4 regions of the Evansella cellulosilytica DSM 2522 genome follow, and region 3 is predicted to be linked to each of the others. Evidence: riboswitches for the same ligand, from Rfam matches in the RefSeq annotation. Region 3 holds a riboswitch; each other region holds the start of a gene.

Region 1 (4,205 bases), 960 kb from region 3:
CATCATCATACAATCGTTTGATGAAAAGTGTTTAGTTAACATCCACAAACAAAACGCCAATATTCCATTATTCCAGTTATTAAAACGACCAAATACAGACGAGCAACAGTTAAAATTGATTAAAAAGTATGCGGTAGGCGTAGGACCGAATTTTAAACGAATAAATGAAGACTATGTACGAAAGGCAAAAAGTTTTCAGTTATATATTCATCCCTATACATTAAATGATGAATTCGAAATTGAAACGGCATTAAATTGGGGGGTATCGGGGATTATTACAAATTATCCTGATAAAGTGAAGCGAAAGCTGAGTGATAAGAAGTGATAAGAAAGGAGTGGAAAAATGACTAAAAGGATAATAGCGAGTTTTGTTTTGATGGCAATTCTTTTTGGCTGTCAAGAACAAGGAAAATACGAAGGTCAACATTTTGAAGAAAGAAAAAATGAGCTATCTTTATTAAACGCTGCAAATGACAACATAGAAAGAGCTGTCGTTGTTGAGGAGAAAATGACAATTGGAGCAATAGGAGATGTATTGCTGCATAATCGTGTTTATGAGCTTGCCGAAACGGATGAAGGCAAATACGATTTTTCCCCAATGCTTGAAGAGGTTGCCCACCTTTTAGAGAAACCGGATTTTTTAATGGCAAACCAAGAATCGATGCCAGGAGGAGTGGAAATCGGTTTATCCTCTTACCCAGCCTTTAATAGCCCGCAAGAAATAGTAGAAAACTTACAAGACGTGGGAGTCGACATGGTGATCGGTGCGAATAACCATACGTTAGATCGGGGAATGAAGGCGGTAAATAGTGCACTGAACTTTTACGATGAGATTGAGATGGATTATGTTGGTGTTTATCGAAATACGGAAGATAGAGAAACGGACCGCATAGTAGAAATGGATGGGATATCGGTAGGTGTACTTGCCTATACATATGGTACAAACGGGATTCCTATCCCGCAAAATCACCCGGACGTAGTTGCTTTAATTGAGCCAAACAGAATCGTATCTGACGTAGCTAATTTGAAAGAAAAAACAGACGTCGTCGTTGTACACATGCATTGGGGTGATGAATATAAAAGAGAGCCTAACCAGGAGCAAAGGCAACTAGCACAAACATTATCAGAAGCTGGAGTCGATATTATTTATGGTCACCACCCACACGTACTACAACCAATTGAAATTGTAGAAAACGATGTAAATGACAACGAGACAATCGTTTTTTATTCTTTAGGAAATTTCCTATCAGGTCAGTACTTTGACTTTACTGATATCGGAGGGATAGGCACAGTGGAGATAACGAAAATAACTAACGGAGAGGATGTAGAAGTTAGCATAAAAAATCCTGAAATTATTCCTACGTTAGTAGTACAAGAGAATGACCTTTATCGTGTAAAGCCATTAGAGTCTACAGATGGCTCTCCAATAACAGGTTCGACTTTTAAAGAAACGATTGCGCATACATTGCTTTATTTAGATGAAGAGTAGCAAGGAATAGAAACACCTACTTTAGCACTAAGACTATTTTAACGAAAATACTTTTCAACGAGGGCAATACATACTATAATAAAATGAAGAGTTATGTCGATAATTGGAAATTTTTAAAATAAATTTAATATTGGGGCAAACTGTGCGAAAGTGCAGGACGCAAAGCCACGGGTCTAAGCATAGTATGATAGCCGGGTTACCTAGTATATTCTAGAGTAAACTGCTATAACGTTATATGCAGTTTTTTCTATTTTTATTAACGAAAACGTTTTCGTGAACAAGAGTAATATATTCACAAGTGGAGGAGGAATGATGTTGAAGCAAGAAAAGGCAAAAAATCTAGTGTTCAGTAAGTCGTTTAAGTATGTAATTGTATTTCTCCTTCTCTCTTTCAGCGCACTCATAACTAAATTATTCGATCTTCCCTTAGTTTTTGGCATGACGGTGAGCTTTGCTAGTTTATTTTTATTATTAATTGTCAGGTTGTTCAGCCTTGTTAAAGCGACAGCAATCGCTATCGTCATATTTATTATAGGATTCCTCTTTTATGAGTTACATATAACTGAGATTACGATGATACTAGAAGTCTTTTTCATTGGGGTTATTTTATTATTTAGACGAAAAAGCAGTATGGTTTTAATGGTTGGTCTCTTTTGGCTTATAATTGGAGTGCCATTAACGGCGATGATGTACAGCAGCTACTATCCTGAATTTACTGGTACATTACTGTATGTGCATTTGGCAATTCTTATCTTAAGCGGTGTTTGTAATGCATTAATAGCTGATATGATACTCGCTTATACACCATTAGAAAGATGGATAAAGGGCAGTAAAAAACAATACATTAGCTCACAGCATTTAATACTACACATCATCATTGTTGCTATCACCTTTCCATTTTTAATTAATTTTGCAATAAATAGCATTAGTGCGTATGAGTCATCTATTAGAAGCACTTCTCATTTATTGAGTAACAATGCTCGAAGTATTGAGAGTGAAATTAAGCAATGGAATACGAAAGACATGATGAAATTGTCTTTATTTGATACCGTGAAGCAAAGTCAATTAAGTAGCTTGCTAGAACGAAACATACAGGATGAAATATATAATGTCGTGGTAACAAATGAAAAAAATATCATATTATCGTCAACGAATGAACAATTTCATATGAGAGACTATTTTGATTGGTTTTCAGAATATGATGTTTACTATTTATCAGAACGCTATTATCAGAAACTACCAGCTAATCAAAATGAGCAGCCAAGCATTATGAATTGGAATAAAGGTAGCTTTATTTACGAAAGGCCTATTGAAGGGCTTCCACTAACAATATATGTAGAAATGCCATTGTCTTATCAGCAAGAGCGAATTTTTACCGACTTTTTGGATCAATTTAGATTCTTACTTATATTTGCCTTAGTTGCATTATTAATGTCAAGGGTGATCAATAGGAATTTGGTTAGTACTTTAAACCAACTTACATTAACAACGACAGGATTACCTAATAAAATTGGTGACAATGAAACGATTGATTGGCCACAAAGTAACGTGAAGGAAATTGATTTATTAATAGAAAACTTTAAATATACGTCAACGAAGCTGAAACAAATGTTTCAAAGAACAAACAATATGAATAAGGAGCTAGAAGAGCAAGCGGGGATGCTGCAAAAATCAGAGGAAAAGCTACAAAAATTAGCGTACTACGATATGTTAACAGGCCTCCCAAATAGACAGCATTTTCAAAAGTATTTAGAAAGCTTACTACAGTCTGAGGCAAACAAAAAAGCACCAACAATCGCTGTCATGTTTGTTGATTTAAATCAGTTTAAACAAATCAACGACACGTTAGGCCATAAAGTTGGTGATGAACTATTGAAGCTTGTATCCAACAAGTTGATGAAATTAGAGAAAGAGAAGATAAAAGTGTTTAGGCTAGGCGGAGACGAATTTGTCATTGTGTTAACTGAGGCTGATAAGAAAGAGGTAAAAAGATTCGGTGGGAAATTGCAAAGATTGTTTGCTGAACCAATCATTCTTAATAACATGTCCCTTTATGTAACAGCAAGTTTCGGTGTTAGTATGTACCCGAAAGATGGGGATACTTTGGATAGACTTGTTAGGTTTGCTGACATGGCCATGTACAATGCGAAAGAAAAAGGAAGAAATTATATACAATTTTTCGATCAATCGATGAAGGCTGACTTCTCAGAAAGAATGATGATTAACAATGGATTACGAGAAGCATTAGAGCGGAATCAATTTGAGCTTCATTACCAGCCGAAGGTAAATGCAAAAACGGATGAAATGTCTGGAATGGAAGCTTTAATGCGTTGGCACCATCCAGAGTTAGGGAATGTTAGCCCTGGAAAGTTTATTCCAATTGCAGAAGAATCTGGCCTTATTTTAAAAATAGATGAATGGGGCTTATTGCAAGCTTGTAAACAGAATAAACAATGGCAAGATGCAGGCTTGAAAAAAGTACCAGTAGCGGTAAACATCTCGGCAAAGCATTTTTATCATGGCTATTTAAGTGAAATGGTAAAAAGAGCATTAACAATATCGGGACTAGAAGCGCAGTATTTACAAATAGAAATAACGGAAAGCGTATTTATTAAAAAAATGGATGATGTTATTCATACACTTAATGGATTGCAAGAAATGGGTGTAAAAGTATCCATTGATGATTTTGGTAATGGCTTCTCTTCATTAAATCAGT
Region 2 (4,205 bases), 2.3 Mb from region 3:
TTTCCTCATTTTCTAGCTTACTGTTTAATTCTTCAGGTATTATGACATTTTGATAAAGTGGATTATCAAGCTGATTTAATGTCTCACGATGTAATTGATCCTTACCAAAAGGATTACCTTCCGATTGCTGTTTATTTTGCTGAGATGTAACGAAAGCTAATGCAGCAAAAATAATGACAATAATTAATCCGAAAATGATAACCTTTTTCACTTTTCCCCTCTCCTCTCTGTAACAATCACGTAAACCATAATAATTGAAATGGAAAGAAAGGCGATTAGTGCTAGAAAAGGAATTGTGATGAATCCAAACCAATTAATATATAAATAATTGCATGGGATAATCCCACACCCTTCAGCAGTCTCACTTAACGCTGGTATTCTTTCTAGCATTACATGGTAAATAGAGAAGCTTAAGCCGATTAAACTAATAGGCAACGTATAGTAAGCCTGTTTCGAATCCTTCTTTATTGCTGCAATTGCTAGTGTTATTGCTAAAGGATACATAAATATCCTTTGCACCCAACAAAGTTCACAAGGAATAAAGTTTTCAATTTCAGAAAAGTATAAAGACCCGAGGGTTGCTATTAATGCTATCCCCCATGCAAGAAGCATAGCATATTCAATTTTCTTTTGTTTTGCTGTTATCGCCATAACATTTTCCTCTTTCCATAGTATTATGCAATTTGGATTGAGCGATTATACTATAAACTGATATTGGGTTTGAAGTCAAAAAATACGCTTTCTACCTTATACATCAGTATAACAATATAGAGAAAATGTTAATAGGTTACATGGTCCTATACGTTTAGTTTCATTGACGGACTAGTTGACTCTATATATTTTGTTACAGCTTCTGGTGGAAGCGGTTGGCTATACAAAAATCCTTGCATTTCATCGCAGCTTAACTTATTTAAAAATGCAACCATTTCAGACGTTTCTACTCCTTCAGCAATGACTCTCAGCTTCATATTGTGTGCTAATTGAATGATAGAAGTCACGATTGCTTGATCATTAGTATTATCAACTACCTCTTTAATAAATGATTGATCTATTTTTAACGTATCTATCGGAAATCTACGTAAATAACTTAATGAAGAATAGCCCGTACCAAAGTCATCGATAGAGATACTGACTCCAAATTGCTTTAGACGATACAACGTTTTAAGACATTCATCACGATTATAAAGTAAATCATTTTCCGTTATTTCCAAGTCTAACAGTTTTGGAGACAGGCCTGTTTTATCTAAAGTATTTTTTACTTTACTAACAAAATCTGGTCTCTGAAATTGCTGGGGTGAAATATTTATACCTATCCTTAGTTCATGACCTTCATTATTCCATTTCTTCGCTTGAATACAAGCTTTTTCAAGTACCCAATCCCCGATTTGGTTAATTAATCCTGTTTCTTCAGCAATTGGAATAAATTTGTAAGGAGAAACCTTTCCTAACTGTTCATCGTTCCACCTTAAAAGTGCTTCTACTCCGATCACTTTGTTTTCTTTTAAATCAATTTGAGGATGATAATATAGCTCAAAGTTTTCTTGCTCCATAGCAATTCTTAATCTTTTTTCCATAAGTAATTTTTCGTCATGCTCTGTTCGAATTGACGATTGATACCATTGAAAATCACCCTTACCTAACTCTTTAGCGTAGTGCATAGCCATTTCCGCTTGTTGAATTATTTGGTCATAAGTGACTCCTATGACAGGAAAATACGAGATTCCTATACTAGCTGTGATGTATAGTTCATTTCCTTTTACATGAAATGGTGATTCAAAGGCTAGTAATATTTCTTGAGCCAACTCTTGTACTTCCTCTTTAGACTTTGGAGAATGAAATAATACGGAAAATTCGTCTCCCCCATAACGATATATTTGCACTTTTTTATGTTGGATACTACTTAACGTTTGAGAGATAGATTGTATTAGTTTGTCTCCAGTAAAATGCCCTAAAGTGTCGTTATAAAACTTAAAACGATCTAAATCAAAGAAAAGAATGGCAAAAGGAAATTTCTCTGCATGCTTCATTTCAATTCTTGATCTGACATCTCTTTCAAATTTATCTCTATTTGGTAACCCTGTAAGAGTATCTACTGCTCCTAATTCCTTTATTACTTTTTCTGCCTGCTTTAAACGTGTAACATCTCGATGCATGATGAGAAATATATCGCTTTCCTGATTTGATTTTATTAAAGGCATTATTTGTGTCTTTAATATAAGCGGATTTCCACTTTTCTTTAAGGGAATCATTTCAAAGGAAGTGATTTTTTGTGATGCTAGTGTGTTACTAAACAATTCCCGTTCTTTAAATGAACGGTGTTGTAATGATAAATAGTTCACACCTATTAGTTCACTTTCTGAATAATCTAAAAGATCACAAAATTCTTCACTAACATATGTAATTGCACCCGTATCATTAACAAGTACGATCAATGCTGTCGTTTCTAATGCAATTTTAAATCTACTTATTAATTGTTCATATTGTTGATCTAGTGCTTGATCACTTTCAATGCTTGGCTGTTTTTCTTGACCCCAAACATGTGAAAACCATTTAGGCAAGTGAGAATGGTAATTTTTTTCTATAGTCTTCTTCTCTATTGAAGGTAACTTATTTATTTCCATTCTGTTCCTCCTTGAATTATCATTATTCATCCATGATTAGTTTGGGATAATCCCTCGTTTTGTACTGAAATATATTCCAGTATACAAAACTAACATTATTAAGTTGTATCAATATTAAAAACCGACCTAAATAACAAGGTCGGTTGCACTACTAGCTCCTGTATGTCCAAGTGCCCAAATCAAGACATATATTCTTCGCTACCTTTTAAATTTTTAGCTTAGTTAAAACTGATGATGATTTTACAGCTGATTTCTCACGAAAGGAAGCTGAAGTAATAAACACGGTATGCGAGTATCCTAAACTAATAATCAACTACATTTTACCATGCGCGCATTTCTAGAAAAGATTACTAGTTTAATTGTATTATTTTCTAAAGTAAAAATACAAGCATAATTTTACATTTTTTTTATAAAAAATCGATATTTGCTGAATAATAAAGTTTTCTAAATAGTAACAATTTAGTCACATCACTGTCAAATGATAGCGTTTCCGGTCAAAAACAATGGATTATAATAAAAATAAGAATAGACAAGTGAGGTGAGTGAATTGGAAGTGAAGCTGTTTGTTAGTTCAAACATTAATGGCAAGATCGTTGAGAAAAGGTTGAAGGAAGTCATCAATGATATTGGCTTACATGCTCACGTAGAAATTCACCATCAAGATCCCCCTACTTTAAATGGATTTTACTATACTCCAACACTAGTCGTAAACGATAAAGTTGTATCAAGTGGCAAAGTATTATCAAAACAAGAAATGACCAACTTTTTTTTATAGGCTCGTTTCTTTTCTATTATATCGGGTATCCTATTAGTAAGAGTAATTCCCTAAAGAAAAATTAGAGGGAGGGTATTATGGAAACAGTTGAATTGAACCACGGTAAACTATCTTACATTGAGTATGATGAGACAAATAGGCATCTTCATGTACATTTTAAGAATGGTGAATACGTTATTTATTATGAGGTTTATAAGCTCGATTACGTCGGTTTCTTATCAACAAAGAACTATACAGAGTTTTTTGAGGAAAGAATCGAGCCTCGGTACCCATCTCGAACCATAAGTTAAAATTGTAACTGTCCATAAGTGAGGAGTTTGGCAATAGTTACAATCGCTGTACCAATATAATCAAATACAAAGGTACAAGTTATAAGTGAAGACTTAAAGGGAGACTCAAAAGGTAATTTTCACCTATCGAGTCTCCCTTATGCAATGGTTGGTAGCGTCGCAATCTCTTAAAGGCCACTTAAATGGAGTTCTTATAGTCAGCGGGTGGCGAGTGGACATTGCCACCTGTCTTTATAGACGCTGAAAAAGTTGCTCTTTACTTTTTCAGTGACCTTTTTTTATGTTAATGGCATTGATTTGCACGTTGTGTATAATCAAGAAATAAAACAGACTTATAGTAGCTGGCACATCTTTGAGACTGCCTCTACTCGTTTGCGTGATTTTTGATTAAGTAATTGTTGATTTCCTTTTGCGAGATTGGTTTACTGAAGTAATATCCTTGTAGTTTGTTACACCCCCATCTTCGCAACATATTAAAGTGTTGTTTCGTCTCTATACCTTCTGCTACTATCGTCACAC
Region 3 (4,205 bases):
CAATCATTTCCGAAATTGGTATCAAATCATGTTCATCTCCGCCAGTACCATGTAATAGTAACAAAGTGTTCTGATTACCAGCTTCTCCTTTTTTAAACACATGTTTCATTGACATTTGATTAGCCGCCTCCATTTTCTCCAATCATCTTACTATAAAAAAGTAAGTAATAATATTATATAATAATGAAATTATTCAATTCAAATGTAACGCTCTTCGATAACCTTTGCACTCGCCTAAAAATCTACATAATTCGACAAAATAGTTGTCTCATATTACTGCAGCAACTATAATAAAAATAGCGTTTACAACTAGTTTTACTATCACTTTTCATCAGGAGGATTCTAATATGAAAAAAAGAAAGCATCTGATAATGCTTTACATTACGGCCTTTATCTTTTTTCTTTCCATTGCTGTTCATGTATTACACCGTCATTTCCACTTTTTAGAAGGGTATTTCTTGTCTCACCACAATCATTCATCACATAGTTTTTCTATTCCTTTAAATATTTTAGTAGTTATTCCTTTTATTTTCTTATTAACTAGCGTAATTTTATATTATAAGAATAAAGAGCATCAGCAAATTTCGTTATTCATTATGCTCTCATTAACATTGAGTAGCATATCACTTATTGCTGGTGGTGATGGTTTAGTTGAATACCATTTCTCGATTTTTATGGTGTTAGCTGTGTTAGCATACTACGAAAGCATTCGTTTAATTATTTTCAGTACTATTATTTTTGCTATTCAGCACTTTGGCGGATACCTTGTTGCACCTGAGTTGATTACCGGCACAGCTGATTATCCTTTTAGTCTTTTGCTCATTCATGCTGTATTTTTAATATTTACAAGTAGTGTTCTTATCATCCAAATTAATATTAGAAATCAATATGTAAAAGAATTAACGAAAAAGGAAGAAGAGCAAAGAGATGTTTTAGAGAAGGTTACGACTAAATTAACAAGTACATCAAAGGACGTTTTACAAAGCATTGAACAACTAAACTTAGGTGTAAAGGAATCAGTTGCTGCTACTGGTGAAATAACAAATTCAATTCATACCATTACCGAAGGGGCTACAGAGCAACTGCAAGTTGCTAGAGTTAGCTATAACTCAATAGAGGACGTTTCTTCTGATATACAACTTATTAGGGAACAAATGAGACGTTCAAAGGACTCTTCAAGTAGCACGCGATCACTTGCACAATCTGGATCAAAAAGTATGATAAATACGGAGGGCCAAATGAAGGACATTTCAAATGCAGTACAACAAATGAACGAAGTTGTCGATCGACTACAAGAGCGTTCTTCCAAAATTCAGCAATCGGTCACTTATATGTCTGACATTGCAGAGCAAACAAATCTATTAGCTCTCAATGCAGCTATCGAAGCTGCCCGAGCTGGTGAATCAGGAAGAGGCTTTGCTGTAGTTGCAGATGAAGTTAGAAAGTTAGCCGATCAATCTGGTCATTATGCTCACCATGTTGCGAGCATTATAGAAGATTTATTAAAGGAAACGCAAGAGATTAGTATCGTTATGTCCGAAACGACGCAACAAGTAATGGAAGGTGCAGACCAATTATCATCTACAGGTGAGGTCTTTGAAAAAATCGTTGCTCAAACGGAAGTCGTCCACCATGATATAGGCGCTTCCTTTAAAATGTGTCAATCAATAGTAGAGAAAGTAGAAACGCTAAAAGCATCCATCAATGAAATGACAGATGTTTCAGAAGAATATAAAGCGAGTTCGGAGAATATGTCTGCTACAGCTGAAGAACAATTAGCAACGTATGAGAATTTTACCGACACGACTACACAATTAAAAGATATGATGGAAGAACTCGATGCCATTGTTGCTAGCTTTACAAAAAAAACTTAAATACTCATGAAAAAATGAGGGGACTTAAAGGTAAAATCAACCTTTGAGTCCCCTCTTACACATCATATAAAATACATATTATAAACAATATTAATGCCTGAAACGACCGATTACATAGTAGGAATGATTATTTTCAACTATGTACTTTTTTTTCATAGCTTTTTTTCGCCAAAAATATTCTAATATCTTTTGGCGTTAACCCCAAATCTCTCGCTTCCTTCAATAAACCTTTCCACTCCTCATCTACTGCCACCATCTTCATGTTCCCCAAAAACATCAAACCCCTTTCCGATAATCTTGCCTACTAGGTAACCCGGCTATCATAGACATTAAACATTTAGCCCTTAGATCCGTAGTTTTGCGCCTCTACTTTTCAATAGATTTGCCTTTATCTGGTAGGAGTTTTTAGTTTACCTGCAACAAAAGACTCAAAACTTTTCACCCTATTTTTCTGATTTATCAGATTATAAATCCGATGCCAAACTATTATGAACACCCCCACAGTGTTTTATAGTTCTTATTATCTATCACTATAAATAAAAAAGGTTAAAATGGAGTTAAAATTTTGTATGTTTTTATCTACAATTAATTACAAATTTCCACAAGCTATCCTTTAATGTCCTCGTCAGCAGTACTGAATTTATACCCGAAACCTCTCACCGTTTTAATTAATTTTGGCTTTGATGGATTTTCCTCGATTTTACGACGTAAGTTACTAATATGTACCATGACGGTTTTTAAATCGCCACAATGATCAATGCCCCAAATTTGATCATAGATTTTTTCAGCACTAAACACATGATTTTTGTTTTCAACTAGTAGCATTAAAAGTTGTAGCTCCTTTGTGTATAACGAAACTTTATTCCCTTTATTGAAAACATCATAACTATCTAAATCTATTTCTAGATTTCCACATGAAAAAACACGCTTTGGTTCATTGCGATTTGCATTCATTTTACTACGTCGTAAATTTGCTTTTATTCTTGCTTCAAGCTCCGTAAAATCAAACGGCTTCGTTAAATAATCATCAGCGCCCGCATCTAATCCCTTTACTTTATCTCTTATATCCCTTTTACAACTTAAAAATATAATGGGTGCTTCTGAAAGCATTCTAATTTTTTGACAAATCTCATACCCTTTCATTCCGGGTAAAAGTATGTCTAATAAAACTAGATGGGGATTATTATTTTGTACGATATTAATTCCCTCATAGCCGTCTTTCGCAGTAAAAACTTCATACGAATGCTTTTTTAAGTATAATGCAGTCAATTCTCTAATATCTTCGTCATCCTCAATGATTAACACTTTTTCTTTCATTCTTAACAACCTCCATAAATCAATTAGTCTACGATAGGTAACGAGATACAAAAGATTGCGCCATTTCCCTCTGTACTTTTAACTGATATTTCTCCATTATGGTGATGAATAATTTCTTTTGATATTGCTAGCCCTAGTCCTGTTCCAATCTTTCCATTTATCACTTTTTCTCCTTTAAAAAATCTCTCAAATACAAATGGTAAGTCACTTTCTTTTATTCCATGTCCATTATCCTTAATTTCTATCATAACCTCTTGCCTATCCTTCACCACAACATTAATCCAAATATCGCCGCCTTCATTTGTATGCTTAATCGCATTATAAATGATGTTAGTAAAAACTTGATCCATACGGTCATTATCAATGTCAATTCGTATATCTTGCTCCTCATTACCTGTAAAAACTGGTTTATGGAGTGTAATTTTCCGCCTTGTCACATCCGTTTCAAATTTATCGTACATTTGATTTATCCATTCATGTAAATTGCGTTCCTTTGTCATTAGTGTGATATCACCTGACTCAAGCTTAGAGATATCATATAAATCTTCAATTAATCTATTTAACATATTTACCTTATTCTCGACAGATTTTAAGTAGTGTGCGTCATTCGCTTCAATAATTCCGGCTCTCACTGACTGAATATAGCTCTGTAGAAAAGTGACAGGTGTGCCAAATTCATGTGAAATATTTGATAGCATATGCGTCCTAGCGTTTTGTAATTTAATTAAATCCTCATTCGCTTTCAGCAATTCATCATTTACCTCTTTTAAGGCAACAGTTCTCTCTCTCACTTTCCCTTCTAGTTCGTCGTTTATTTGTAGTAGCCTCTGATTAACATCATCAAGTTCTCTCATTTGCTCTTTTATTTTTCGAACTGCGAGACTCAATTCTATTAATGTTTTTGTCCTTGAAAGAAGCTCTCTTTTTTCACAAGGTTTTACGATATAGTCATTTGCACCGGAATCAAATGCTGTTACCTTATCATATTCTTGATTTTTAGCTGTAAGAATTAAA
Region 4 (4,205 bases), 1.7 Mb from region 3:
CCTTTGGAGTACACCTTCATTAATGTATGAAGTTCATTTACGTCGATTTAATATAGTAGTGTAGCGGATGTTCTACCTGCATGAATTATTGTCCTGTTGCGTCTTTCTTAATGTAAAATAATCACCAACCACGGCGAATGACCGATTCTGCTTTTCGTTTTAAAGATACGTTCCATGGCTCATGCTCCGGTTCTATTGGATGGACAAGTGCTGTTATCATCTTTAATCGTTTTCCACACCAAACATCTGTAAACAATTGATCTCCTAAAAATAAACTCGTTTCCGATTTAGCACCTACTTCATCCATAATACGTTGTATTTTACTTGTAGCAGGTTTATTTGCTTTTCCATATCCGACGATTCTATAAGGTTCAGTAAAAATATCAACTCGGCTTTGATTATTGTTAGAAAGGATAACAAGTTGAACGTTATTTTCTCTTAGTTGAGAAAGCCATGCTTCAAACTCTTTTGTACCATGTTGATCATGAGCAGCTAATGTGCTATCTAAATCTGAAAAAATATGAGTAATGTTGTTTTCTTTTAGCCATTTGATAGTAATGCCAGAAAAATGCTCAAATAAAAAGTCAGGTTTAAAATAACGCATGTATTTCACTCTTTCTTTTTTTTATAGTTTGTACAGATTATCATAACATGTCCGTTCCATATCGTGGAAATATTTATATAACAATTACCGAAACAGTCAATTGTTTACTTCGTTTGCAATATTCTTAACCTGTTAGGAAATGATAAGTTTAACTAATTATAAGGAGGCAAGTCCATGGATTTTGAAAATATACGGGATCAAATTACAATAGAGGATGATAAGGGAAATCACAAAGACTTTAACGTGGAAGCACTGTTTGAGATGGATGGGCAATCTTATGCTCTCATTACTGGTGATTATGAGGCACTTCTCATGCGTATTGAAGAGGATACCCACGCTCAATATCTTGTAGGAATAACCGACCCAACCGAGCGGGAAGCAATATTAGAAGCATATGAAATTGCAGTTGAAGCAAGTCCAGCTGAAAAAAATAATGAATAATAGTTTAACTGGTGCACATGTTGTATACAATGTTAACACGTGTATGTTCAATGATTCACAAATTTTCAAAGATTATTTAACTGAAATTTCAGTGAATTTAACATGTTCAACCGTTTTCCCTGTTATAATATTAGTAGGGGTAAGAGGTCAGTAAATCGATCTCGTTAATTTATTTATGAAAGGGGGGGTGTGACGTGAATTTGGGGAGCTGTGTTGTTTGCTGTGAAACGATGAATTTTGATAGCGCTTCCAGATCTACGAGTGGGGGAAAATGCAAGTCATGTGGTAAATGGATGTGTCCTAGCTGTATCTCAACATATTCGATAAGTGGTGCGAATGTAACATGTGACGTATGTAAAGCTGCGAATAAATAACAAAGCTAAAATTATACTGGGGAACAGAGTAATGTATTTATGTCATTAGTCTGTTCCCTTTTTTGTTGACAAACATTTTAAACGTTGGCTAGAGTTTGTATGTTTTAATAATATAACAAAAAGCAAGTTATTGAAGGATTCGGTCAATGTTTGTCGAATATGGAAGATATAAGCAATTAGAAAAGATGATGCATGAGATGCTGTTAAAGTAGATGGAGAGGGGAATAGAGATGTATAAAGTAGACCCAAGCTTAAAAAAAATGATTCATCTATCAGAGAAAACAAATGAAGACTTAAAAGTACGTTATAACCTTTTAGTAGAGGAACTAAAGTTTGCTAGAAATGCTTTTGAGTTTGAAAGAGCGGCGGAAATTAAATCTGAATTGTTATACATAACGGAGGAGTTATCAAAAAGAAAGATTTAGTTAATAAAAAAAGTCACACACTATATTGCGGAATATTTAGATAATTGTGTATAATGAACTAAGACCTTCTTCTTATTATTTTATGGGTCAATTCCAAATTACAAGTAATACGAAACGGCAAAACCATCGAAAGTTGGTGACGCAAAGCTATAGGGGCTTCCTTCATCTAGAAGAAGCCAGCCAGTTACCGAATATTCTCCTATTATTAAAGGGGGTAATGTAGTTTGGGCTTGGACAAAAATAATTCTTTATATTGTATCAGTCGGGATATTGTGTTTCTAAAGAAGCTAATGTACAAAGCGAAGGAACGATTAGGTACGATGAATGACCCACTGTTGCTAGAAATTAGTCAATTTTTAGATGTAAAACTAAATCAACATGGAGAATTGTTAAAATCCCATAAAAAAACGGAGGGAAGTACTTTGAAAAGAAACGATACCGCGTTAGATGAGAACATGAAACTTCAAATACAATCTGATGATAAAGGTAATACTGAACAATTAGAGTGGCAAAAAGCCGTTATTAGGGAAGAATATGTGCAATCAGAATAAATAGAAAAGAATTGTACTCATATTAATAGAAGAAGGAAAAACAGTTCACAGCAAGAGATGTGAACTGTTTTTCTTATTCGATATTTGCTAAGTAAGATATTGCTCTTGCATAAATTGCCGTAGCTTTTAATAGATCTTCAATTTCTATATACTCATTTTTTTGATGGGCAGTCATCACCTTACCAGGAAAAACAGCACCATATGCAACACAGTTTGGCAATAGGCTTGCATACGTATTACCTCCACTAGAAAGTAGGGTAGCTTCCTCACTCGTTTCTTCTTCATAAGCCTTTTGTAAGTACTTTATCATAGCTGTATTTTTATCAACGTGATGAGGATTTTTATTTCGAATGTCTCCGAATGAAAAATGGTATTTTTCAAGTAACGTATAAAGCTTTTGCTCAATTGCATCAAAATTTGCTGATACAGGGTATCGAATATTTAAATGTACAAAACAACTCGATCCCTCTTCGAAACTAAAAATCGCAGGGTTTATAGTTAATGGTCCAGTTATATCATCCTCATGATCAATATTAATATTTTTTCCAAAATGATCTTCAAAAAATAAGTTAACGAATGAAAGATAGGCCTTTGCTTTTTTGTTTAAGGACAAAGTAGTGAGAAACTGTGCTAAATACATACCAGCGTTAATGCCTTTATGTGGTTCCATACTATGAGAAGAAAGGCCTTTTAAGTTGAGCGTTATGTTACCACTATGATGAAAGTACTCTCCTTCTAGCTGATGCTTTTCTAAAAAATGAATAAATTGTTGTTCGATAGCTTGATCGTGATCTTTAATAACAGCAGTGGCTGATTCAGGGACCATGTTTGGTCTCGTACCAGCTTGAAAAGAAATGAGTGTGTCATTTGATGTCATACTTTCAGTTTCGTTATCAAAATTCAGGTTACACCTTGCGTTTATTTGGCCTTTTTCAGCATGAATGATTGGGAATGTCGCATCAGGTGCAAAGCCAGCAACTGGAGAATGCTCGATTTCACGGTATTTCTTTAAGCAACTCATCCCACTTTCTTCATCTGTTCCAAAGATGATACGGACGTTTCGTTTCATGGGCATTTTAAGCTCTTTTAACATCTTTAAGGCATAAAAAGCGGCCATTGTCGGACCTTTATCGTCGATTGCCCCTCTAGCAAATAGTTTACCGTCTCTAATTGTTGGCTCGAAAGGTGGAGAAGTCCAATCACCAGTTGCAGGGACAACATCTAAATGTCCAAGTATAGCGATATAATCATCGTTATCCGAGTTCTTTAATTCGGCATAGCCATAAAACCCTTCATTATTTTCTGTATGAAGGCCATGTTGTGTTGATAATGTTAACATTAAATCTAATGCTTCGGCGATATTTTTCCCCATCGGTTGTCCCTCTGAGGAGGATGATAGATCTTTCGTACTCTCGATTTTCAAGAGCCTTGTTAAGTCTTTTAGTAATTGTTCCTTCTGTTTGACTACTTCCTCGTAGAAATTCAATGACGACAACTCCTGTTCATATCTATGTATTCATGGTTTTCTATGTTCCATTATTATAGCATTCGTTTCTCATACTTTAAAATTTTGGCTTTAAGGGTATACGAAAAGCCAACCGCCACTCGTATGGCAGCTGGCTACTAATGATCATCTTGAATTAACTACTCGTATGATAATGTTTTGCTAAAGCATAAAATCAAAAGAGCGGGTAAATAAAGAAAGTGTGGTAACGATAATTCTCTTTAGGAATGGTACATCACTTTCTTTAATTGAGAGGCTTGAAACATAGCCATTTTGTTCATTGACCTTTAAACTGTTAGAAAGATG

The links. Region 3 has a riboswitch for cyclic di-GMP ahead of BCELL_RS21965 (anti-repressor SinI family protein). Riboswitches for the same ligand answer to the same signal wherever they lie in the genome.
Region 1: another riboswitch for cyclic di-GMP. It lies ahead of BCELL_RS20880 (EAL domain-containing protein); the one in region 3 lies ahead of BCELL_RS21965 (anti-repressor SinI family protein).
Region 2: another riboswitch for cyclic di-GMP. It lies ahead of BCELL_RS14840 (sensor domain-containing protein); the one in region 3 lies ahead of BCELL_RS21965 (anti-repressor SinI family protein).
Region 4: another riboswitch for cyclic di-GMP. It lies ahead of BCELL_RS11775 (hypothetical protein); the one in region 3 lies ahead of BCELL_RS21965 (anti-repressor SinI family protein).

What each region holds. Positions count from the first base shown of each region.
Region 1 covers NC_014829.1:4,572,100-4,576,304, reverse strand. The annotation lists gene BCELL_RS20890 (glycerophosphodiester phosphodiesterase) at 1-325, shown strand, start outside; gene BCELL_RS20885 (CapA family protein) at 344-1,489, shown strand; cyclic di-GMP riboswitch class I at 1,614-1,693, shown strand; gene BCELL_RS20880 (EAL domain-containing protein) at 1,799-4,205, shown strand, end outside.
Region 2 covers NC_014829.1:3,190,027-3,194,231, forward strand. The annotation lists gene BCELL_RS14830 (thioredoxin family protein) at 1-211, opposite strand, end outside; gene BCELL_RS14835 (disulfide oxidoreductase) at 208-651, opposite strand; gene BCELL_RS14840 (sensor domain-containing protein) at 798-2,621, opposite strand; cyclic di-GMP riboswitch class II at 2,750-2,833, opposite strand; gene BCELL_RS14845 (thioredoxin family protein) at 3,175-3,396, shown strand; gene BCELL_RS14850 (KTSC domain-containing protein) at 3,474-3,686, shown strand; gene BCELL_RS14855 (putative bifunctional diguanylate cyclase/phosphodiesterase) at 4,051-4,205, opposite strand, start outside.
Region 3 covers NC_014829.1:852,121-856,325, reverse strand. The annotation lists gene BCELL_RS03855 (alpha/beta hydrolase) at 1-109, opposite strand, end outside; gene BCELL_RS03850 (methyl-accepting chemotaxis protein) at 348-1,874, shown strand; gene BCELL_RS21965 (anti-repressor SinI family protein) at 2,008-2,136, opposite strand; cyclic di-GMP riboswitch class I at 2,179-2,271, opposite strand; gene BCELL_RS03845 (response regulator transcription factor) at 2,481-3,191, opposite strand; gene BCELL_RS03840 (ATP-binding protein) at 3,215-4,205, opposite strand, start outside.
Region 4 covers NC_014829.1:2,573,324-2,577,528, reverse strand. The annotation lists gene BCELL_RS11790 (YqeG family HAD IIIA-type phosphatase) at 122-604, opposite strand; gene BCELL_RS11785 (DUF1292 domain-containing protein) at 779-1,045, shown strand; gene BCELL_RS11780 (hypothetical protein) at 1,650-1,844, shown strand; cyclic di-GMP riboswitch class I at 1,951-2,036, shown strand; gene BCELL_RS11775 (hypothetical protein) at 2,069-2,395, shown strand; gene pepV (dipeptidase PepV) at 2,469-3,881, opposite strand; gene BCELL_RS11765 (phospholipase D-like domain-containing protein) at 4,062-4,205, opposite strand, start outside.